Regions from separate parts of the Dorea sp. genome, predicted to be linked through region 1. Evidence: riboswitches for the same ligand, from Rfam matches in the RefSeq annotation. Region 1 holds a riboswitch; each other region holds the start of a gene.

Region 1 (7,940 bases):
ATTTCTACCATTCCTTCCTAAAACGCAAAGAAGAGCAATGCTGTGAACAACATTGCTCTTCTTTGTATTGCGTGAATTTTCTGTATTATACTCTTGAAATATAAAAGTTGTCAAGAAATTTTCTGTATGTTTTAAGTGGACACATTTGGAAGATTGAAAAAGATATAAATGTTCTTCAAAATTCAGTTCCTGCAGTTAGGCGGAATTACCGTCCGCTTCGATCCGGCGCAGCCGGCGGGTGCCCGTGTGCTTTCTGTGCAAAAAGATGGGCAGGATCTGGATGATACTGCTGTTGCTCAGTAGCGGAGCAGGAAGTATCTGCCTGGTTCGGAAAAATAAAGGATAATTCAAGATGCGGAAGCCCTTAAAAAAATTCAAGGACTCCGGTTTTATTAAACCCGGAGTCCTTTTTTAAGAAGTTCATCGAAAGAGCAAGGTTTTCCCCACAGATATCCCTGACTATAATCAGGATCCATCAGCCGGATCTTTTCCCATTCATCCTCCGTCTCCACACCTTCTATGCAGATTTTTATATCCAGACAGTGTATCATAGTGCAGAATCGTTTTAAAAGATCATATTCCTTTGCGTCTTTTATAGCCTGTGCGGTAAAGGAACGGTCAATTTTAATGATATCCGGACGAAGCTCATTGAGATAATGAAAGTTCGAATAACCCGTTCCAAAATCATCCAGTGCAAGCCGTATACCGGCTTTTTTTAATTCCTTCAGGAAATGCCGTGCATTGGAATTGTCTTCCAGCAAAGCACTTTCCGTTAATTCTACGATCAATGCTTCCGGAGGAAGTTTGGTATTTTCAAGTTCAGCAGAGATATACTGTATCACATCAGACTTTTCAATCTGTATCTGTGAGATATTGATGCTGACCTGAAAGTCCGGAACTGTTTCACGGATCTTTTTACATGCCTGTAGTGCTTCCCGTATGATCCAGCGGCCAGCCGGAATGATGAGACCGCTTTCTTCCAGGATAGGGATAAATTCTGCCGGTGAGATAGTTCCGAACTGTCCGGAAGAAAAACGCATCAAGGTTTCCGCACCAAAAGGCTGTCTGCAGCCTGCTTTCACCAATGGCTGAAAGGCAATAGAGAATCCACGGAAGTCATGTATGACTGCCGCATGAAGGACATCGCTGATATCTTTCAGATGTAAGAACTGTTGATAGTCCTGCTCATTGAAAATATAATAACGGTTTCTTCCATGTTTTTTCGCTGTGTTCAATGAAAAATCTGTCCGCTTCATCATTTCATCATATTCATTTTCCAGAAGATTATAAAATGGGAGAATCCCACCGGAAATCGTAAAGATTGCCGTATAATGATTCTTTTTAATAAACTGGTTGATGTTTTCTCTGATTTTATTGTAAAGGTGTACTGCTGTCTGCTTATCGTCAGAAATAACATCCACGATGATAAATTCATCAGAAGATAATTTGTATACCTGCTGTTCCCCTGAAATACAGTGCGAAATACACTCTGCAGTTTTCCGGAGAATATAATCACCATAATCCCATCCGAATTTTTCATTGATCGGTTTGAAATTATCGATACCAAGGCGTAACAGAAATCCATTTTCCAGAGGAGTCTCCTGTGTCTTCAGGTATTCAATCAGACCATTCTCTCCGAAAAGGCCACTGATATTATCTGCTTTCTGCTTTTCGCCAATCTCATTAATACATCCAACCATGTAGAGAGGCTTTTGATAATCATCCCGTACAAGATATCCGCGGCAGTTGATCCAGACCGGATTCCTGTTCAGATCCAGCCAGCGGTATTCCATATTATGGATACAACGGTTGGTAGTAAGCAGATCACGGAATTCGGCGGTCAACAGCGGATAATCCTTGGCGTATACAAACTCCCGGTGTGTTTCCATAACTTTGTAAAAAGCATTTTGAGGAACGCAGAAACGTTCCAGTGACTGTGGCGCAATATAGTAAAAGTCGGTCCGGAAATCAATAAAGTACAGATAGTCATCGGTACTTGGACTGAGCAGGTCGATGATCCCGCATAATTCCGCCGGTGAAATATGCTGGTATTTTTTCTCCTGCGTGATCAGTTCATCCGTGATTCCCTGTGCATGAGATTGCTTTCCGGAAGAAAGCATCGGATGAGAAGAAGCAGAATGTGACATTTTTTTTCTTCGTTTTTCACGGTAAAGCATAGTATCACTGCGTCTTACGATATCTTTAAAATCCATATCGGTATCAGGATGATAATAGGCATAGCCGGAAGATACACTGAGAGAATAAGGAAGATCCTGATCCTTTTCATTTAGAAGCAACTTCAGTTTATGGATCTTATCTTCAATCAGTTCTTTTTCATCTTTGTGGAAAATATAAGCAAATTCGTCTCCACCGATCCGGAAACAATTCTGTTCTGATGGAAAAGCCTGACGGATACACTGATAGCAAAGCTTTAAGGCTTCATCTCCCTTTTCGTGGCCAAAGTTATCATTAATTTCTTTCAGATTATCAAGGTCTAATAAGACAACTCCGGTTGTATGTAATTCCAGCTCCTGCTCGTCCAGATAGCGAATCATATTTTCGTAGGCATTCCGGTTCATGGCTTCGGTGAGCATATCTATATTAGCCAGTTTCTGGAAGTAGATCAGTTTTTGCTTTTGGATACACTGCTCATAATATTGCGATACCTGAATCCAGATCAGCATAAGGATAAACAGCAGAGTCCCAAGCGGAAGAAATACAGATGTCTGCTGGAATTTGCGGATATAATAAACCAATAGTTCCGATAAGGCAAAACACATAATGAGATACATCGGGTATCTGAATTTTCTGGCAAGTTCGTTTCCAAGCTGTTTTGCTTCGTAATGGATCAGTCCAATCGTATATGCTGCATTCACAAACATGATCAGATGCGTGAACGGAAGAATCAGGAAGATATCGACAATTCCCATGCACTGAAGAAGGACGGCTGCAGCCATATTGATCAGATAAAAAACAGACAGGAACAGGGCACCTTTCCGGAATTTACTTTTGCAAATATCATACAAAAGGAAATTAAATGGTACAGGAAAGAGGTAAAATGTAAAGAAGTCGATAAAATACAGTGTTCTTCCATCCGGAACTAAAAACTGCAGAAAACCACATTGCTTCAGGGACCATAAGGCGATCAACAGGGAGAAGATTCCAAGATTCAGGAATATTTTAGATGTTTCTTCGGAGAAATCCTCCTGTTTCTTCCGTACCACTGCAATATACAATACCAGAGAGAGAAATCCTAAAAATAAAACACCGCAACTGAGGATCAGTATTCCTAGACTCTGGCTGAGAATCTTCAGAATACAATCGCCCCTCGTACCCAGAAAAAGATGCACCGGGTTCCCGTAATAGCCCTGATATACAGGAATGATTTTGACGGTCAGTTTCTTGGCGTCACTGTTTGCCGGAATGTCTACAATATGCCAGCAGGAGCCGGGTGATTTCATGAATTTTGGTGCGTTTTCTTCATTTCCATATTGATAAATAAGTTTTCCATCCAGCCAGACTTCCGCATCGGTATGGGTAGTTCGGAAAAGAATGGATTTTTGCGTGTGGAATTCATCGGGCAGAATTACATATTCCGTTTTTGCATCGTCAGTTTTAGAGCTTGTTGTTTTCAGTGAGGTGGTGTTGTCAAAAGGCAGATCGTTCCGAACAGTATCCTGTCTGAATATCCAGATGGAAAAGATAACGGCAAATAAGACAGATGCGATCAACGAGAGCCATATTTTTTTCTCTATTTTCATAATTTGATTTCCTTTAGATTCTACGTATTTTTAGGTGACAATAATCTATACGTATAGAATAACAAAATTGGCAGATGAAAGCAATGTGAAAAGGAGTTTGCCATTTCCAAACTTTTGCTTTACAAATGATATATAAAGTATTATGATAAAAAAAACGAAATCTTCAGGGCAGGGTGTGATTCCCTACCGGCGGTAAAGCCCGCGGGCCGAGAGGCATGATCCGGTGTGATTCCGGAGCCGACAGTATAGTCTGGATGAAAGAAGATGATGGTACAGTTATTTTAATAGATGAATGTAGTGTCTGAGCTCTGAGATGGTGATCCATTTCAGAGCTTTTTTGGTTAACAGATCATTTATCAGTTACATGTAACAGATCATTTCCCCTGTAGGTATCCTGCAGGGGTTTTTTATAACTAAGAAAGAAGAGAAATGACGGATCGGGAATACATGCTCCGGGCAATCCAGCTTGCAAAAAAAGGAGCAAGACACCGCCGTGTACGGAAGCAATCATAGAACAGAAGATCAAAAAAGTGGTGATTGGTTCCAGGGATCCGAATCCAAAGGTGGCAGGGAAAGGTGCACAGATATTGCGTGAATCGGGAATTACAGTAGTTCAGGATTTTATGCGGGAAGAATGTGACCGTCTGAACCCGGTGTTCTTTCATTATATTACGACAAAGACACCGTATGTAGTGATGAAAATAGAATTATAAAAAGATTTAATGAATAGGAGGAAGAAATCATGAGACAGATCAATTTAGTAGAAGGAAAAGTAGTAGCACCGGAGGGAATGAAAGTCGGAATCGTGGCTGCCAGATTCAATGAGATTATTGTGAACAAGTTATTAGGTGGAGCCGTCGACGGGCTGGTAAGACATGGGGTAGAAGAAGAGAACATTACGGCTGCCTGGGTACCGGGAGCATTTGAGATTCCGCTGACTGCACAGAAGATGGCACAGTCCGGAAAGTATGATGCAGTCATCTGCGTGGGAGCAGTTATCCGCGGGGATACTTCCCACTATGATCTGGTGTGCAATGAATCAGCCAAAGGAATCGCACAGGTTGAACTTGCAACAGGAATTCCGGTATTATTCGGGGTGATCACCACAGAGAATATCGAACAGGCTATCGCACGTGCAGGAAGTAAAGCCGGAAATAAAGGATATGACTGTGCATTGTCCGCAATTGAGATGGTAAATCTGATGAAGCAGCTTTAATCAGGTGCAGCCGATGGTGAAAACAATCATTTTTGATTATGATGGAACGATACATAATACTATTGGAATCTATGAACCGGCGTTCAGGGAAGCTTATCAGTGGTTGACAGAACAGGATGTTGTAGAGGAACAGAAGATAGAGACGGCACAGATCGCAGGATGGCTGGGCTTAAACAGCAAAGAAATGTGGGATACATTTCTGCCGGAATTAGATCAGAGGTACAAAGATCAGGCGAGTGCGATCGTGGGAGATTCCATGGTCAGGCAGATCAGGAAGCACCGGGCAGTGTGGTATCCGGGAGCGGAAGAGATGCTTACGGCTTTGAAGAACAGAGGATATCATCTTGTGATCTTAAGCAACTGTAAAGTGGCATACCGCAAAGCACATTGGGAAGAATTCCGGATGGAAAGATGGTTTGAACAGTTTTATGACTGTGAATCGTATGGATTCTGCCCTAAGACGGAGATCGTGCAGGAAATTGTCCGGGACTATCCGGGACCTTATCTGGTGATCGGAGACAGAAGACAGGATTTGGAATGTGCCAGATCCTGTAAAAGTCCGTTCATCGGATGTCTGTATGGCTATGGTGAGAAGGGAGAACTGGATGGAGCAGATTATTTTGTGAAATCTGTAGAAGAGATAACCGGAATCATATAATGTGAAAAAATGCACAAAAATAGAATTCTATTTTTGTAAATTATGTTTAATTCCACTCTTGCACTTTACAAGAAAAAAGTGTAAAACATTAAGTAAGCTAAAAAAAGTAAATAAGAAATGCAATGAAAGGGACACGTCACAAATCAAATCCGGATTTTCAGAGAGCCGCCGGATGGTGCGAAGCGGCAGAAGGTAGTTTGTGATATCACCTGGGAGCATCTCGCTGAAATATGTGTAGAAAGTGTATGGATTCATATCAGAAAAATATAAAGTAAGCAGAGACGTCATCTTCACGTTACAGAAGAGACTGTTTAATTATGACAGTAATGAGTGGTTGTAGGTAGTGATAGCTGCAGTAATACAAAGTGGTACCACGGAAGAATATTCCGCCTTTGTTATCTGAAAAGATAGCGAAGGCGTTTTTTTATATATTTTTTAACGCTAAATGCTAAAGAGAAAGAAGAGGATAGTTTATGAGTGGAATATTAATGATGATAATCGCCATCGTTGTTCTCGGAGGAGCATATCTCCTGTATGGCCGTTATCTACAGAACAAATGGGGCATTGACCCAAATGCCAAAACTCCGGCATACGAGATGGAAGACGGGGTTGACTATGTACCGGCCGATACGAACGTCGTATTCGGTCACCAGTTTGCATCAATCGCAGGTGCCGGCCCGATCAATGGACCGATCCAGGCAGCAATCTTCGGATGGCTTCCGGTGCTTTTGTGGATCTTAATCGGTGGTGTATTCTTTGGAGCGGTTCAGGATTTCGCATCTATGTATGCATCTGTAAAGAATAAAGGACGTACAATCGGATATATCATCGAAGAGTATATCGGAAAATTAGGTAAGAAATTATTCCTGTTATTCTGCTGGCTGTTCTGCATCCTTGTAGTTGCAGCATTCGCAGACGTTGTAGCCGGAACATTTAACGGATTCTCTGTAAGTGAAGCCGGAAAAGTAACAAAAATTGCAGCTAACGGTGCAGTCGCAACTACTTCTATGATATTTATCTTAGAAGCAGTCGGACTTGGAATGTTTTTGAAATACACAAAATTCAACAAGTGGATTAATACAGCAGTTGCAATCGTATTATTGGTAGCAGCAATCGCACTGGGACTTCATTTCCCAATGTATGTAGGACTGGATGCATGGCATCTCATCATCTTCGTTTACATCCTGATTGCCAGTGTTGCTCCTGTATGGGCACTTCTTCAGCCTCGTGACTATCTGAATAGTTACCTTCTGATTTTTATGATCGTTGGTGCGGTTATTGGTGTATTTGTAGCAAATCCATCTTGTAACCTTCAGGCATTCACAAGCTTTAACGTAGATGGACAGTATATGTTCCCTATCTTATTTGTAACAATCGCTTGTGGTGCGGTTTCCGGTTTCCATTCACTGGTATCTTCCGGTACAGCATCCAAACAGATTAAGAATGAGAAGAACATGCTTCCTGTATCATTCGGAGCAATGTTAATGGAAAGTATGCTTGCAGTTATCGCACTGATCGCAGTTGCATCTTTTGCCAAAGGTGAAGCAGCAGCACAGGGACTGACAACACAGCCTCAGATTTTCGCCGGAGCGATTGCGAACTTCCTGTCAGTCATCGGACTGCCACACTCACTTGTATTTACGCTGATCAATCTGGCAGTATCCGCATTTGCACTGACTTCTCTGGATTCCGTAGCCAGAGTAGGCCGTCTGTCATTCCAGGAATTCTTCCTCGATGATGATGTAGATCAGGATAACATGAGTCCATTCTTAAAAATAGTAACGAATAAATATTTTGCAACGGTCATTACACTGGTACTTGCATATTTCCTGACAAAAGTCGGTTATGCAGAGATCTGGCCATTATTCGGTTCAGCCAACCAGCTGTTATCCGTACTGGCACTGGTAGCTTGTGCGGTATTCCTTAAGAAGACGAAACGCCAGGGATTCATGCTCTGGGGACCAATGGTATTCATGATGGCTGTTACATTTACAGCACTTGGTATGACGATCGTGAAACTGACAAAAGCATTCCTGACAACAGGGCTGGATCTTGGAAATACATTACAGCTGATTTTTGCCGTATTGCTTCTGATCCTTGGTGTGCTGGTTGCAATCCAGGGTGTAAAGAAACTTCTTGAAAAAACAGATGATAAGAAAGCAACAGCTTAATCATTATTTTATTTGTAATAAGAACATATAAGAGAAACTGTGGTAATAGCGTGAAGGTTATTATCGCAGTTTTTTTTTATTTGATTTTCTTTATATAAATATGAGTAAAAACAGGACTTTGCCGAATTGGGAAA
Region 2 (7,940 bases), on a different contig from region 1:
CTTTGTACAGATGATCTGTATGGCGGTTCTGTCAGAATGTTTGAATCTGTCGGCGGGAAGAGGGGATTGGAGTTCTCTTATGTAGATACTGCGGATGCAGATCTTGTAGAAGCAGGTATCCGGGAGAATACAAAAGCACTTTATATCGAGACACCAAGTAACCCGACCATGCGTGTCACAGATCTCAGAAAGATGAAAGAAATCGCAGATAAACATGATCTGAAGATTATCGTTGACAATACATTTCTTTCACCATTATTTCAAAGACCGATTGAACTGGGAGCAGATCTGGTTATCCACAGTGGAACAAAATTCCTTGGCGGACATAATGACACACTGGCAGGATTCCTGTGTTCGGCGGATGAAGAGACAGCGAAGAAGATCCGTTATATATATAAGACAGTCGGAAGCTGTCTTGCACCATTTGACAGCTATCTGATCTTGCGTGGAATTAAGACATTGTCTGTAAGATTAAGAGCACAGCAGGATAATGCGATGAAGATTGCGAACTGGTTAAAAGGACATAAAAAAGTAAAACAGGTCTATTATGTAGGCTTGAAAGAGCATCCGGGATATGAAGTAAATGCATCACAGGCAAGCGGATTCGGAAGTATGATTTCTTTCAAAGTAGATAGTGAAGCAACAGCAAGGAAACTCCTGGAAAGTGTGAAACTGATCGCTTATGCGGAAAGTCTCGGAGGCGTAGAGTCACTGATCACTTACCCGATGCTTCAGACACATGGAGATCTGCCGGTAGAAGTAAGAGAGAAGCTTGGAATCACAGAAGATTTCTTAAGATTGTCAGTTGGAATTGAAAATGCAGATGATCTAATCGCAGATCTTGAGCAGGCACTTGCGTAGGAGGATATACGGATGAAGTTCGATTTTGACAAAGTAGTAGACAGACATGGAACAAAATGTCTGAAATATGATTTTGCAAAAGAAAGAGGAAGAAGCGATGATATGCTTCCGCTCTGGGTAGCAGATATGGATTTCCCGACAGCACCGGGAATCCAGGAAAGATTAAGTGAAGCAGTTGCTCATGGAATTTACGGATACAGCGAAGGAAAAGACGATTATTTCCTGGCAGCAGCCGGATGGTATGAGAAACATTTCGGATGGAAAGTGGAAAAAGAATGGCTGATCAAGACACCGGGCGTGGTATTTGCACTTGCTATGGCAGTGAAAGCTTATACAGAAGAGGGCGACGCAGTCCTTCTGCAGCAGCCGGTATATTATCCATTCAGCGAGGTGATCACAGATAATCACAGAAGACTGATCAATAATCCACTTCAGCAGGTAGACGGACATTACAAGATCAACTTCGAAGAATTCGAGCAGAAGATCGTAGATGAAAAGGTAAAATTATTCTTAATGTGCAGTCCGCACAACCCGGTTGGACGTGTATGGAAAGAATGGGAGCTTCGTAAGATCGGAGATATCTGTCTGAAACACAACGTACTGGTAGTCAGCGATGAGATCCACAGTGACTTTACATATGGAGACAATGTACACCATGTATTCGCATCGTTGGATGAAAGATATGCAGCGATCACTACCACATGTACTGCACCAAGTAAGACATTTAACATCGCCGGACTTCAGATTTCGAATATCTGGATTTCGAATCCGGAACTTCGTGCAAGATTCCAGGCAGAAGTGACGGCAGCCGGATACAGTCAGGTGAACCTGATGGGACTGGTAGCATGCCAGGCAGCGTACGAAACAGGTGAAGAATGGTTGAAAGAATTAAAACTCTATCTGGCAGAGAACCTGGATTACGTCCGTACATTTTTAAAAGAAAATCTTCCGGAGATCAAGCTGACAGAGCCGGAAGGTACCTATCTTCTGTGGCTGGACTTTAAGAGTCTTGGCATGAAAGAAGAGCAGTTAAAAGACCTGGTAGAGAACAAAGCAAAGCTCTGGCTTGACAGTGGGGCGATGTTTGGACCGGACGGAGAAGGATTTGAGCGTATAAATATTGCGTGTCCACGAGAAATTTTAAAACAGGCATTGACACAACTGGTTAATGCGGTGCATGATAGATAAGTGAGAATATGTTAAAGAAGGGAATTTTTCATGAAGAATCCACTGCACTATCAATTTTCCGAATATGACTGCGGACCAACAACGATGCAAAATGCAATCAGCTATTTATTTGAGAGGGAGGAGATCCCGCCGGAGATACTTAGAAATATTATGCTATATTGTCTGGACTGCTATAGTTCTGACGGTAATCCGGGTGAAAGCGGGACTTCCTGTGCGGCAATGATGTTCTTAAGTAACTGGCTGAACAGTATGGGCAATATCGATAAACTGGCTGTTTCCAGCAAATATCTGTCCGGGAAATCCGTCTATATCGGAAATGAAAGTTATGTGAACGATGCACTAAAACGCGGAGGTGCCGTGGTTTTACGTCTGTATACAGATGAATGGCATTACGTACTTTTAACCGGAGTGGAAGGTGAGAATGTACGGATGTTTGATCCTTATTATTGTGACCAGGATTATGAACAGAAGGATATCATAAGAGTTCTGGATCAGCCGACCTGTTGCAACCGGATCGTTCCATGGAAGTATTTTAATAAGACAGCACTTAACATGTATTCCCTAGGACCGTACGATGGGAGAGAAGCTGTGGTCTTATTTAATGAAAAGACCAGGCTTACGGAGGAAGAGACCATCGAATACTTTATTTAGAGGTGAAAGTTTGAAATGAACGAAGAAATCAAAAGCGAAATCCAGAAACTGAAAAAAGAAAAAGATGCTGTTATCCTGGCACATTATTATGTAGATGGGGAAGTACAGGAGATTGCAGATTATGTAGGAGACTCTTATTATCTTGCAGAGATCGCAACAAAAGTGCCGGAAAGCACAATCATTTTCTGCGGTGTATCTTTCATGGGAGAAAGTGCGAAAATCTTAAACCCTGAGAAGAGAGTCGTAATGGCAGACGGTCATGCAGACTGTCCGATGGCACATATGGTAGATGTGGACAAGATCAGAGAAGTAAGAAAAGAATATCCGGATGTATCCGTAGTCTGTTATGTGAACTCGACTGCAGAGATCAAAGCAGAATCCGACGTCTGTGTAACATCATCCAATGCACTGAAGATTGTAAAGAATCTTCCGAATAAAGATATCTTCTTTATCCCAGATGAGAACCTTGGCCGTTATGTGGCAAGCCAGCTTCCTGAGAAACACTTTATCTTCAATGATGGATTCTGCCACGTACATAAGAGCATCCATAAAGAAGAACTTCAGAAAGCCAAAGAAGCACATCCGGAAGCACTTGTACTGACACATCCGGAATGTACGGGAGATATTCTGGAATTATCCGATTTTATCGGAAGCACATCACAGATCATCGATTATGCGACAAAGTCAGATAATAATACATTTATCATCTGTACCGAGATGGGTGTGTTCTATGAACTGCACCAGAAGAATCCAGAGAAGAAGTTCTACTCTGTAGGACACAGACAGTTCTGTCCGAATATGAAGATGGTACGTCTGGAAGGTGTAAAAGAAGCACTCGAGACTATGCAGCCGGAGGTCAATCTCGGTGAAGAGATGCGCCAGAAAGCAGCACTTCCACTGGAGAAGATGCTGAAGCTGGCAGCACAATAAGCCAGGGTAAGCCAGGGGGACGGGACAAGGGGTTTTTTTAGTGTCCCGGTGGCCCAAGTAAGAAGAAAAATTTGATTACACAATTGGATTACACATAGAAAGACTTCGTATCTAACAGGGGATACGAAGTCTTTTTTAACGGAATACAGTTGAATTGTTCAAAACCGACAGTAGAGCGTTGGGAGAGAAGTGAAGACGTTATCCGCGGACCAATTGTTCTATTTCTTAAGATGCTGCAGAAGTATCCGGAATATGAACAGGAAGTTAAAGTTCCGGAAAAAGTGTGGCCTCTCAGAATCTGGTATAAAGCGGATTATACAGGATACGAAGGACTGGCAGAGTATATGATATCGCATCTTCTGAAAAAGTCTACGTTGGCTGAACAAGAATTTGTATGTTATGACCTGGAAGAAATCAAATATGGAACGATGGTTTATAATTAATAAAGGAATATTACAAAAGAGAGGTAGTAGCGAATGAAATTTCATAGTTTGTAATTGAGATTAGAGGAAAATGTTTCGGACAATTGAAGTCGGTGGCAGGTTCTGCAGATAAGGAATTTCCGGATTTTGCAATAATATGGAAAAAGAAATAGAAATTTTACTTTACAAAGCACATATAAAGTACTAAGATAAAAGAAAAGATATCTTCAGGGCAGGGTGAAATTCCCTACCGGCGGTAAAGCCCGCGAGCCGAAAGGTATGATCCGGTGAGATTCCGGAGCCGACAGTACAGTCTGGATGAGAGAAGATGATGGTACAGTTAAGTTTTGCAATGAATGTAGTATCAAAGCTCTGAGATGGTAATCCATTTCAGAGCTTTTTGTAAAATAATATTTTAGAGAAACATTTATCAATTTTGGAAAACAAATCGTGCCCCCTGTAGATAATCTACAGGGGGTTTTTGCATAGTAAAGTATGCAAGAAAAGCTGTTCTTTTGTATATCAAAATAAGAATTGAAATAAGAATTAAAATAAGAAAGAAGGAATAGAAGTGACAGATAAAGATTACATGCTCCGGGCAATCCAGCTGGCCAAAAAAGGAGAAGGCTGGACGAATCCGAATCCAATGGTAGGTGCAGTAATTGTAAAAGATGGGAGGATCATAGGAGAAGGTTATCATAGAAAATGCGGAGAACTTCATGCAGAACGTAATGCACTCGCATCTCTTACAGAATCAGCGGAAGGCGCAACGTTGTATGTTACACTGGAACCTTGCTGCCATTATGGTAAGACTCCACCATGTACAGAAGCAATTATTGAACAAAAGATTAAAAAAGTAGTGATTGGTTCCAGAGATCCAAATCCGGAAGTAGCTGGAAAAGGTGTACGGATACTGAGAGAGGCTGGTGTTACCGTAACAGAAGATTTTATGAGAGACGAATGTGACCGCCTCAATCCGGTATTTTTCCATTATATTACAACGAAGACGCCTTATGTGGTGATGAAATATGCAATGACGCTGGATGGAAAGATTGCGACGAAAACAGGCGCATCAAAATGGATTACCGGAGAAGCAGCAAGAGCAGAAGTACAGCAGATGCGCCACCGGTATATGGGAATCATGGCCGGTATCGGAACCGTGCTTGCGGATGATCCGATGTTGAATGTCCGGGTAGAAGGTTTGAAAAGCCCGGTCAGGATTCTGTGTGACAGTAAGCTTAGAATTCCGCTTGACAGTCAGATTGTAAAAAGTGCAGGAAAGTACCGGACAATCGTAGCTTATGCGGATTTTGGAAATGACAAAGAGAAACAAGAAAAAACAGATATATTACATGCCATGGGAGTAGAGACTATCTGCTGTCCGGATGAGAATTGTCAGATAGATCTTAAGAAACTGATGCATGATCTTGGAAATGAAGGCATTGACAGTATCCTTCTGGAAGGAGGAGGAACGTTAAATGACAGTGCGTTGCGGGCAGGAATCGTAAAAGAAGTACAAGCCTTTATCGCACCAAAGATATTTGGCGGCATGAATAGTAAGACACCGGTGGAAGGCATCGGAGTTGATATTCCTTCCGAAGCAGTGAAATTAAAATATACAGATATCTGTCAGATCGGGGAGGATATTAAGATTACATGTCAGGTGTGTGAAAAAGAACAGGAGGAGTCATGTTTACAGGAATCGTAGAAGAGAAAGGAAAAGTCCGGTATATGCAGCTTAACGGAGAATCGGGAGTCCTGGCGGTGAAAGCAAAAAAAGTGCTGGAAGGTACGAAGATTGGTGACAGCATCGCAGTAAATGGAGTGTGTCTGACGGTCACATCACTTCAGCCGGATGGATTTACTGCGGATGTGATGGCAGAGACAATCCGACGGAGCAGTCTTGGAAGCTGCAAGGCCGGAAGTTATGTGAATCTGGAACGGGCAATGGCAGCAGATGGAAGATTCGGAGGGCATATTGTAAGTGGCCATATTGACGGAACCGGTGTGATACGCTCCATGATCAGGGAAGAGAATGCCATCTGGGTGTCTATTGGGACATCACAGAAGATATTACATCTGGTCGTAGAAAAAGGATCTATCTGTATAGATGGAATCAGCCTGACAGTGGCGAAAGTGGACGAAGCAGGTTTTCAGGTGTCAGTCATTCCTCATACAGGAGAAGAAACTACGCTTTTGGAAAAAGCGCCGGGTGATCCGGTCAATCTGGAAAATGATGTAATCGGTAAATATGTAGAAAGGCTGCTTGGCATTGATAAAAATAAAGAAGAAAAAAAAGAATCCGGAATTACGATGGAGTTCCTGGAAAAATTCGGATTTTAGAACAGGAGGATATATATTATGTCACAAAAGTATCAATACAACACAATTGAGGAAGCATTAAAAGACTTACGGGAAGGAAAGGTCATCCTGGTTACGGATGATCCGGACCGGGAGAATGAAGGAGATCTGATCTGCGCGGCAGAATTTGCAACACAGGAAAATATTAATTTCATGGCGACTTATGCGAAGGGACTGATCTGTACACCGATGAGTGCGGAGATTGCAGCGGATCTGAATTTTCCTCCGATGGTTGCGGAGAACACAGATAATCACAGTACAGCATTTACCGTGGCAGTGGACCATGTGGACACAACGACCGGTATCTCGGCAGCAGAACGTTCGTATACCATTATGAAATGTGTGGATGAAGAGGCACGACCGGAAGATTTCAGAAGACCGGGACATGTATTTCCACTCATTTCCAGAAAAGGTGGGGTTCTGGTACGTAATGGCCATACAGAAGCAACGGTGGATCTTGTGAGACTTGCTGGATTAAAAGAATGCGGTGTGTGCTGTGAAATCATGAAAGAAGACGGAACCATGATGCGGACACCGCAGTTGTGGGAACTTGCCAAAGAACATGGTCTTACATTTATCACAATCCGTGATCTGCAGGATTATCTGAGGATACATGAAAAACATGTAAAAGAAGAAGCAGTTGCAGACCTTCCGACGCAGTATGGTGATTTTAAAATCCATGGATATATCAATGATATTACAGGGGAGCATCACCTGGCACTGGTAAAAGGTGATATCGGAGATGGCGAAGACGTACTTTGCCGTGTGCATTCGGAGTGCCTGACCGGAGATGCATTTGGTTCACTCAGATGTGACTGTGGGCTGCAGCTTCAGACGGCGATGCGCCAGGTAGAAGCAGAAGGAAGAGGCATCATTCTTTATATGAGACAGGAAGGAAGAGGAATCGGTCTGATCAATAAGATCAAGGCATATGCGCTTCAGGAACAGGGATATGATACCGTTGAGGCAAATGTAAAGTTAGGATTTGCACCGGATCTCAGAGAATACTGGATCGGGGCGCAGATATTATCAGACCTTGGCGTGAAATCATTGAGATTACTGACTAACAATCCGGAAAAAGTTTATGGACTTGGTGGTTTTGGGCTGAAGATTAACGAAAGAGTACCGTTAGAGATTCCACCGCAGAAGTATGACCTGAAATATATGAAGACAAAACAGGAAAAGATGGGACACATTTTCAAAGAAATAAATTTATAAAACATTTATTAAAAATAACAGGAGGAAGAAATCATGAGACAGATCAATGTAGTAGAAGGAAAAGTAGTAGCACCAGAGGGAATGAAAGTTGGTATTGTAGCGGCAAGATTCAATGAGATTATTGTAAACAAATTATTAGGCGGGGCAGTTGACGGACTGGTCAGACATGGAGTAGAAGAAGAGAATATTACAGCAGCATGGGTACCGGGAGCATTCGAGATTCCGATGACCGCACAAAAGATGGCAAAATCAGGAAAATACGATGCAGTTATCTGCGTAGGTGCAGTTATCCGTGGGGATACATCACAC
Region 3 (7,940 bases), on a different contig from region 1:
GGACTGTAGTGTGTCAGCCACATCTCTTTTACCTGTGCATCTTTTGCAAGCTGTGCTGCTTCATAAAAAGTCATGTGTTTGTATTCTTTGGCTTTTTTCTGTTTATCTTTTTCCCCGTACATACCTTCACATATGAACAGATCTGATTTTTTTGCATTTTCCCTGATCGACTCTGTCGGTCTTGTATCTGTACAATATGTAAGCTTAATCCCTTTTCTTGCCGGTCCAAGTACCATATCCGGTGTGTAGACATGTCTCTGCGTCTCTACTGTCTCACCTTTTTGCAATAATCCCCAGTATTTCTGCGGAATATTGGACGCCGTTGCCCTTTCCACATCGAATTTGCCGGCACGGTCAATTTCCATGGTATAGCCATAGCATATTACATTGTGGTTGACACGAAATGCTTTTAGCCGGTAACCATTCATCTCGAATGTCTGCTCCGGCTCTGTGATTTCTTTGTACTTAATCTGGAATGGAAGTTCTGGTGCGATTACACGCAGTGAATTCACTACCCGCTCCAGTCCTTTTGGTCCGATTAGTGTAAGCGGCTTAGTACGGTCTGCATTTCCCATAGTAAGGAGCAGTCCCGGAAGTCCACTGATATGATCCCCGTGATAGTGGGTAAAACAGATGACATCGATTGGTTTAAAGCTCCATCCTTTTTCTTTTACTGCAATCTGTGTGCCTTCTCCACAGTCAATTAACAGACTGCTGCCATTATATCGAACCATCAGGGATGTCAGCCACCGGTATGGCAGCGGCATCATCCCTCCTGTTCCTAACAAACATACATCTAACATAATTTTCCTCTATTTCTATTTTTATATTTCTCTGATGCCGGGGTCAAAAGTCCACAGCTTCGATACCTGCGGATTGTTCCGCGCTACACGCTCCTGCAATCCTGGCATCTTTCTATATTATCCGGCCGGATCTTAAATCCGGCTGTCAGTTCATCGTAACATTCTTCACATAAGTCAAAATGATCTATCCTGTTATCTTTTTCAGAAAAATATCCCCATCTTTTATCTATACTTAAGACATCCTCACGGGGAACCCCCTGTATAACAGGAATCCTCTTACCGCATTTATTACATATGATCTGTGTTAATTCTTTTGTTTCTCTTGTCTGTTCTACAAACTGGCGCATACCATTCCTCCTGTAGTCACACTTTTTCTTCGGATACGCCTATATTATAGCTTTCCACTTCTGTACTGCCTAGTGGAAAGTGTTGTAAGAATTTCCATTGTTTAGAGTGTATCTTTAAGAAATGATTTCGCAGACACGCTCTAGTCCAGTATTATTGACATTAATACTGCATTTTCTTTTGGATTTTCATAATAATTCTTTCTGATTCCATCTTCTGTAAATCCGCATTTTTTATAAAATGCTCTTGCAGGTTCATTACTTTCCCGGACTTCCAGCATGATTTTTTTTATTTCTTTTTTCTTACAAAATTCCTTAAGGAACTGGAAAATCTGTGTGGCAGCACCGCAGCGACGCATGTCAGGGGATACCGCTATTCTCGCGATTTCTCCTTCATCCAGCACATAATAAAAGATCACATAACCTGCAATCCGGCATCTGTCTTTTACTTCTTCTTTTTGCGCATTATTTGCGATAAAAATCTCTGCATTTTTCTGATTCCATGTCTCCAACAGGCTTTTTTCACTCCACGCATCTGAAAATATTTCTTTTTCCAGAACCGCCAGCCCCGGAAGGTCTTCCTGTTGCGCTCTTCGTATGTCTAACATGCTTCTATGTCCCTGATAAGTGCCTCTACAGCTTCCGGCTTTGTCGCCCAGCTTGTACAGAATCTTACGGCACTTTCTGACTCTGACACCTTGCTCCAGAACTCGAATACATACTTTTCTTTTAACTTTTCAAGATCTGCATCCGGGATCACCGGGAACTGCTGGTTCGTATAGGAATCGTACAAAAGACCGTAGCCCTTATCTGTAAATGCTTTTCTAAGCTTCATGGCAAACTCATCTGCCCGTGCAGAAATCTTAAAATACAGATCATCCGTGAACAGTGTATCGAACTGGATTCCCAGAAGACGTCCTTTTGCGAGCATGCCGCCGTTCTGTTTGATCATATAACGAAAATCTTTTTTCAGTGCATCATTTGTGATCACGACTGCCTCACCAAACAATGCTCCCACCTTGGTTCCGCCGATGTAAAATACATCTGTATACTTTGCAAGATCTGCAAGTGTAATATCATTTGTTTCTGCCATCAGTCCGTATCCGAGTCTTGCCCCGTCAAGGAAGAGGTAGATGTCGTATTTCTTACACACTTCATAAAGATCCATCAGTTCTTTTTTTGTATACAATGTTCCATTTTCTGTCGGATGAGAAATATATACCATACCTGGCTGTACCATATGTTCCTGGCTTCCATCCGTCCAGTGTGCATGGCACAGTTCATCTACCTGTGCGGCGCTGATCTTTCCATCCTCACTTGGAAGTGGCATAACTTTATGGCCGGTCGCCTCGATCGCTCCTGTCTCATGTACATTGATATGTCCACTGACAGCCGCAACTGCTCCCTGGTATGGACGAAGTGCTGCACTGATCACTGTTGTATTCGTCTGTGTTCCTCCCACGAGAAAATGCACATCTGCCTCCTGGCATTCACATAAATCTTTTATCTTTTTTCTCGCGCTGTCACAATATGGATCCAGTCCATATCCATTTGTCTGTTCAAAATTAGTCTCTACCATGCGCTGCATAATTGCCGGATGCGCACCTTCTGTATAATCACATTGAAATCTATACATGTCCAAGTCTCTCCTTCCGTTCTCTTTCTGCCTGAGACACGCGGAGATAATCCGGCTGATGCTCTATTGCACTTTCTGTTTTTCCTGCTTTATAATACTGCATTCCCAGTGTTCCTACGGATGCGGCTCTCTGACGGTTCATATTCGCCGGAGCAAATGTAATATTTTCTCCCGGAAGGATCTCTTCTGTTAATTTTGCCTTATGCACAGGCACTCCATCCCCGAGGAATGTTACTCTTCTTCCTTCTTTCAGATATTTCTTCAGTTTTTCTCCCAATTCTTCGATCGGAACTGCCATCTGATCTTCCAGTACCTGAATCTCCTGATTCTTAAATTCATAGATACCCGCATATACCTGTCCGCGTCTTGCGTCCATGATCGGGCATACGATATCTGTTATTCCACACAGATTATATGCAAGGCCTTCTAATGTAGGAATATGAATCAGTGGTTTCTTAAGTGCCAGTCCAAGCCCCTTCGCTGTTGCTGATCCTATACGAAGCCCGGTAAACGATCCCGGTCCGCCTGCAACCGCGATTGCATCAACGGTGTTAAGATCCATCTCTGTCATCTTTACAATCTCATCCAGCATTGGAAGCAATGTCTGGGAGTGTGTCTTTTTATAATTAACTGTATATTCGGCAACGACCTGGTCGTCCATTGCCCCGTCTTCTACTACAGCTACGCTGGCAACCAGGCCTGAGCTGTCTAATGCTAATATTCGCATATCGTAATCCTCCGGTAATCGAATCCTTTTTCCAGATCCTTTTCTATTTTAATCTCTGTATAATGTTCCGGCAATATTTCCTCAATCAGATTCGCCCACTCAATCAGACTTACGCCTTCTCCATAGATATAATCTTCGTAACCGATCTCATCCATCTCTTCCACATCACCGATTCTGTACACATCAAAATGATAAAAAGGAAGTCTTCCTTCTTCGTAGATCTGCACAATAGTAAATGTCGGGCTGCTGACCGGTTCTTCTATTCCCAGTCCTTTGGCAAGTCCTTTGGTAAATATAGTCTTTCCTACTCCAAGATCTCCCACCAGTGTATACACCTGTCCAGCGCAGGCCTTTTCACCCAGCCTAAAGCCAAGATCCCATGTCTCTTTTTCGCTGTTTGTCTCTATTATCATAAGCGCTCCCTTTCTATATTTCACACTTTTTATGTTACATTGTTATTATTATTCAGTATCTTTAAGTATAACACATCTTTTTTTCTTCTGCTACTCATGTTATACTCAGAAACATAAGGTAATACATAGGATCTGCCATCGGCAGCTTCTATTGCATACTTAGGTATCATGAATAATAACACTAAAGATACCGGCTGTCTGTACATATTGTCTGACAATTACAATTCATTATTTTATCAGGAGGAATACTTATGAAATTCACTTTTTATCACAATAATATCAATGTTGCTGACCTTGATAAGTCTATTGAGTTCTACAAAAAAGCTCTTGGACTGAAAGTTACAAAAGAAACGGTTGCAGATGACGGAAGTTTTAAGCTTGTCTTCTTAGGCGATGATACTACCCCGCACAAATTAGAGCTTACATGGCTTCGTGATATGGACAGACCTTATGATCTTGGAGATAACGAGATTCATCTGGCTATGCAGACAGATGATATGGATGCGGCGTTTGCATTCCATAAGGAAATGGATTGTGTCTGTTTTGAAAATCCTGAGATGGGTATTTACTTTATCAATGATCCGGATGGGTATTGGGTGGAGATTTGTCCGGCAGAATAAATTGCTGTTTAATACATTAATTTGGGGTGGATTCCCGGTCCTTGCGTATGCGATACTTAATGTATTAAATGGAGGGCGTAACTGAGAATGCTTACCCCGGTAGTTCTTTTTATGATACTCCCGGGGTAAGCATTCACGGTTACGCCCTCCAACTATTTCATACACTATCGCCTGCCAATCACGACATGAGAAAGCGCTGGTATCCTGTTTGCAGCGTTTTTTGGCGCGATGTGTAGAAGTTCTTAGGCAGTTTGACTTTCCGTTAAAGGGACGGAGCGACACTGTTTGAGCCGAACGGCGAGTTTGGAGCGGAGTCCCTTTCGTCCTTAGGAAAGTCGGACTTCCTTAGAACTTCTGCATCGTGACATCTAGCAGCAAATAGGATACCAGCGCTTTCTCATGGACCGGGAGGCCACCATGAACTAGTGTATTAAACAGCAATCCTACGCATTCATTTTTAAGATCGGACTTATTTTTTTATAAACCAGGAACACTATCAATGACACCAATGTTCCTTTCAGCAGATTAAACGGTCCTACTGCCAGAATCACAAATGTCTTGATGTCTGTGATATGTTTGTTGACTGCTGTTCCCATTCCTACCAGCGCATCAAGTGGCATTCCGAAGGCTTTGGCGTATGCAGGGAGCAGGATGTAGGCGTTCATGAAGCATCCGACTACGGTCATGAAGACGGTTCCTGTCACCATGCCAAGCAAGGCGCCGTTTCTGGTGTGTTTTTTGCGGTATATCATTGCTGCCGGCACAACCAGGGAACATCCAATCAGGAAGTTTGCGATTTCACCGACTCCTGCTGTTAAGGTTCCGTTGATTGCAAAGTTTAATAAAATCTTGATAAATTCTATTGCAGCTCCTGCGAGCGGCCCCATTGCAAAGCTTCCGATCAGGATCGGTACTTCACTAAAGTCAATCTCGTAAAACGATGGTGCAAATGGAAGCGGGATCTCGAACAGCATCAATACGGTTGCAATTGCTGAGAGCATACCGATCTGTGCCATCGTTCTGATCTTGTTTCTGTTTCTTTCATTTTGTTTTGCCATTACTTCTGTACTCATCTTTCTTCTCCTTTAAACTTATAAATTTCTAAAGGAAGAAACTTCTTAATTCGAACCATGCGATTAGCAAATTGTCACTTGTAATTTATTTGAAATAATCCTGCATCTTAGAAAGTGGATGTACACGTTGGTATATCATCTCTCCTGTCACTTACAGCAAAAACCCCGGCACTTGAAGTACCGGGGCTATGATTTTTCAAATATTAATTCTGCAATTATCGCATCATCCTTCTCTCATCCAGACTTTACTGTCGGTTCCGGAATTTCACCAGATCGGCTGATTTTTCTGATACCTGTCCTGTTATTACTGAACAGTCATTTTTTTAAATCAGTTCGCGGACTTTACCGCCGGTTGGGAATTGCACCCTGCCCCGAAGAATCTTCTTTTCTCAGATATTATAATACAGATTACTCTCCCTCGCAACAGCTAATTAACTCCAATCACATTTATATTTGGATTGCTGTTCAAAAGGAACACCCTTCTCGCCTGAATCACTTTCTTACGCAATAAAATTCAAGCGAATAATAATTTGATTCATAACTTGAATCATTCTTATTTTGTGCTCATCTCGCGGATCAGTTTTCTGATTGGGAGTACGAATGTTGGTGATACGGATAATTCGTCGATTCCCATCTTAAGGAATGTCTCTGTCAGAGTCATGTCTGCTCCGAGTTCTCCACAGATACCAACCCAGCATCCTGCCTTGTGTCCATTTTCGATCGTCTTCTGGATCATGCGGAGTACTGCCGGATGATGTGCATCGTAGATGTTGTCAAGTTTACTGTTCTGTCTGTCGATTGCCAGTGTATACTGGGTCAGATCGTTTGTTCCGATACTGAAGAAGTCTACTTCTTCTGCCAGAAGGTCACTGATCATAACTGCTGCAGGTGTCTCGATCATGATACCCTGTTCTACATTACCATACTCGATTCCTTTTTCTGTCAGTTCTGCCTTGATAGACTCTACGATCTTCTTGATTTCTTTTACTTCATCTACAGAGATGATCATTGGATACATAATTCCGATATTACCATAAGCGCTGGCACGTAACAGTGCACGAAGCTGTGTACGGAAGATATCTCTTCTGTCTAAGCAGATACGGATTGCACGGTATCCCATAGCCGGGTTCTCTTCGTGATCCAGGTTGAAGTAATCTACCTGCTTATCTGCTCCGATATCAAGTGTACGTACGATTACTTTTTTACCTGCCATGTTCTCTGCAACTGTCTTGTATGCCTGGAACTGCGCTTCTTCATCCGGATAATTATCTGCTTCCAGATATAAGAATTCACTTCTGAACAGACCGATTCCGGCTGCATCATTGGCAAGTACACTTGCAACGTCTTTTACTCCACCGATATTGGCATATAATTTGATATGTTTTCCATCTACAGTAACGTCTTCTTTTCCTTTTAATTTCTGAAGAAGTTCTCTTGCTTTGATGTCTTCTTCCTTTTTCTCCTGCATTTTCTTAAGAGTCTCTTCATCCGGATCAATGTAGAATGTGCCTGTATAGCCATCTACAACTGCCATCTTACCATTCCACTCTTCTTTGATGTCTACTTCGATCAATGCCGGGATATTCATTGTTCTGGCAAGAATTGCTGTATGAGAGTTTGCAGATCCAAGTCTTGTTACAAATGCCAGAAGTTTTTCTTTGTCCATCTGAACTGTTTCACTTGGTGCAAGGTCTTCTGCTACTACGATTACAGGTTCGTCTCCGATTGCTCCGCCGCTTTCATTACCGCTTAAGATATTTACCATACGCTCGGAAATGTCTTTTACGTCTGCCGCTCTTGCCTTGAAGTAATCGTCTTCCATTTCAGCAAACATTTTCGCGAAGTTGTCTCCGGTAGTTGCCACAGCGAATTCTGCATTTACCTGCTGTGTCTCGATGATATTAACAACAGAATCGATATAATCATCGTCTTCCAGCATCATCTGATGTACTTCAAATACAGCTGCGTTCGCTTCTCCAACTTCTTTTAACGCTTTTTCATACAGTCCCTGTAACTGCTCTGCTGCTTTTGCGCGGGCATCCTCATAACGTTTGATCTGCTCAGCAGTATCTTCTATTTTCATACGTTTTACAGGTTGTTCTCCCTTCTGGTAGAACAATATTTTTCCAATTGCAATTCCTTTAAATATTGATTTGCCAGTATACGTCTCCATAAATGATACCTCTTCCTTCCTTCATTCTTTGTTAACATTCTAACTCACAATACGAGTAAAGTCTAGTTTTTCGTAATTTTGTTCTCGTTCACCTCATCATAACGAAGCTTTTCCATGGTAAATCCACGTCCTCTTACTTCGTTGATCTGTG

Evidence for each region. A riboswitch is a leader RNA that binds a small molecule or an ion and turns the genes downstream of it on or off. The one in region 1 is predicted to bind FMN.
Region 2: linked by a shared signal. The riboswitch ahead of ribD (bifunctional diaminohydroxyphosphoribosylaminopyrimidine deaminase/5-amino-6-(5-phosphoribosylamino)uracil reductase RibD) and the one ahead of ACWJAF_RS08765 (bifunctional diaminohydroxyphosphoribosylaminopyrimidine deaminase/5-amino-6-(5-phosphoribosylamino)uracil reductase RibD) in region 1 are both predicted to bind FMN.
Region 3: linked by a shared signal. The riboswitch ahead of ACWJAF_RS10105 (ECF transporter S component) and the one ahead of ACWJAF_RS08765 (bifunctional diaminohydroxyphosphoribosylaminopyrimidine deaminase/5-amino-6-(5-phosphoribosylamino)uracil reductase RibD) in region 1 are both predicted to bind FMN.

What each region holds. Positions count from the first base shown of each region.
Region 1 covers NZ_CDRRQK010000016.1:54,388-62,327, reverse strand. The annotation lists gene ACWJAF_RS08780 (alanine/glycine:cation symporter family protein) at 1-2, opposite strand, end outside; gene ACWJAF_RS08775 (5'-nucleotidase C-terminal domain-containing protein) at 169-303, shown strand; gene ACWJAF_RS08770 (EAL domain-containing protein) at 393-3,761, opposite strand; FMN riboswitch at 3,917-4,031, shown strand; partial or broken gene ACWJAF_RS08765 (bifunctional diaminohydroxyphosphoribosylaminopyrimidine deaminase/5-amino-6-(5-phosphoribosylamino)uracil reductase RibD) at 4,238-4,462, shown strand; gene ribH (6,7-dimethyl-8-ribityllumazine synthase) at 4,504-4,977, shown strand; gene ACWJAF_RS08755 (HAD family hydrolase) at 4,991-5,635, shown strand; gene ACWJAF_RS08750 (carbon starvation CstA family protein) at 6,109-7,806, shown strand.
Region 2 covers NZ_CDRRQK010000022.1:15,372-23,311, reverse strand. The annotation lists gene ACWJAF_RS10455 (trans-sulfuration enzyme family protein) at 1-861, shown strand, start outside; gene ACWJAF_RS10450 (MalY/PatB family protein) at 874-2,049, shown strand; gene ACWJAF_RS10445 (peptidase C39) at 2,080-2,700, shown strand; gene nadA (quinolinate synthase NadA) at 2,716-3,630, shown strand; gene ACWJAF_RS10435 (hypothetical protein) at 3,780-4,073, shown strand; FMN riboswitch at 4,272-4,386, shown strand; gene ribD (bifunctional diaminohydroxyphosphoribosylaminopyrimidine deaminase/5-amino-6-(5-phosphoribosylamino)uracil reductase RibD) at 4,624-5,760, shown strand; gene ribE (riboflavin synthase) at 5,742-6,395, shown strand; gene ACWJAF_RS10420 (bifunctional 3,4-dihydroxy-2-butanone-4-phosphate synthase/GTP cyclohydrolase II) at 6,414-7,631, shown strand; gene ribH (6,7-dimethyl-8-ribityllumazine synthase) at 7,665-7,940, shown strand, end outside.
Region 3 covers NZ_CDRRQK010000021.1:3,090-11,029, forward strand. The annotation lists gene ACWJAF_RS10070 (ribonuclease Z) at 1-803, opposite strand, end outside; gene ACWJAF_RS10075 (hypothetical protein) at 887-1,150, opposite strand; gene rimI (ribosomal protein S18-alanine N-acetyltransferase) at 1,291-1,755, opposite strand; gene ACWJAF_RS10085 (threonine aldolase family protein) at 1,749-2,783, opposite strand; gene tsaB (tRNA (adenosine(37)-N6)-threonylcarbamoyltransferase complex dimerization subunit type 1 TsaB) at 2,776-3,510, opposite strand; gene tsaE (tRNA (adenosine(37)-N6)-threonylcarbamoyltransferase complex ATPase subunit type 1 TsaE) at 3,498-3,923, opposite strand; gene ACWJAF_RS10100 (VOC family protein) at 4,175-4,543, shown strand; gene ACWJAF_RS10105 (ECF transporter S component) at 4,987-5,616, opposite strand; FMN riboswitch at 5,839-5,999, opposite strand; gene ptsP (phosphoenolpyruvate--protein phosphotransferase) at 6,170-7,789, opposite strand; gene ACWJAF_RS10115 (YitT family protein) at 7,852-7,940, opposite strand, start outside.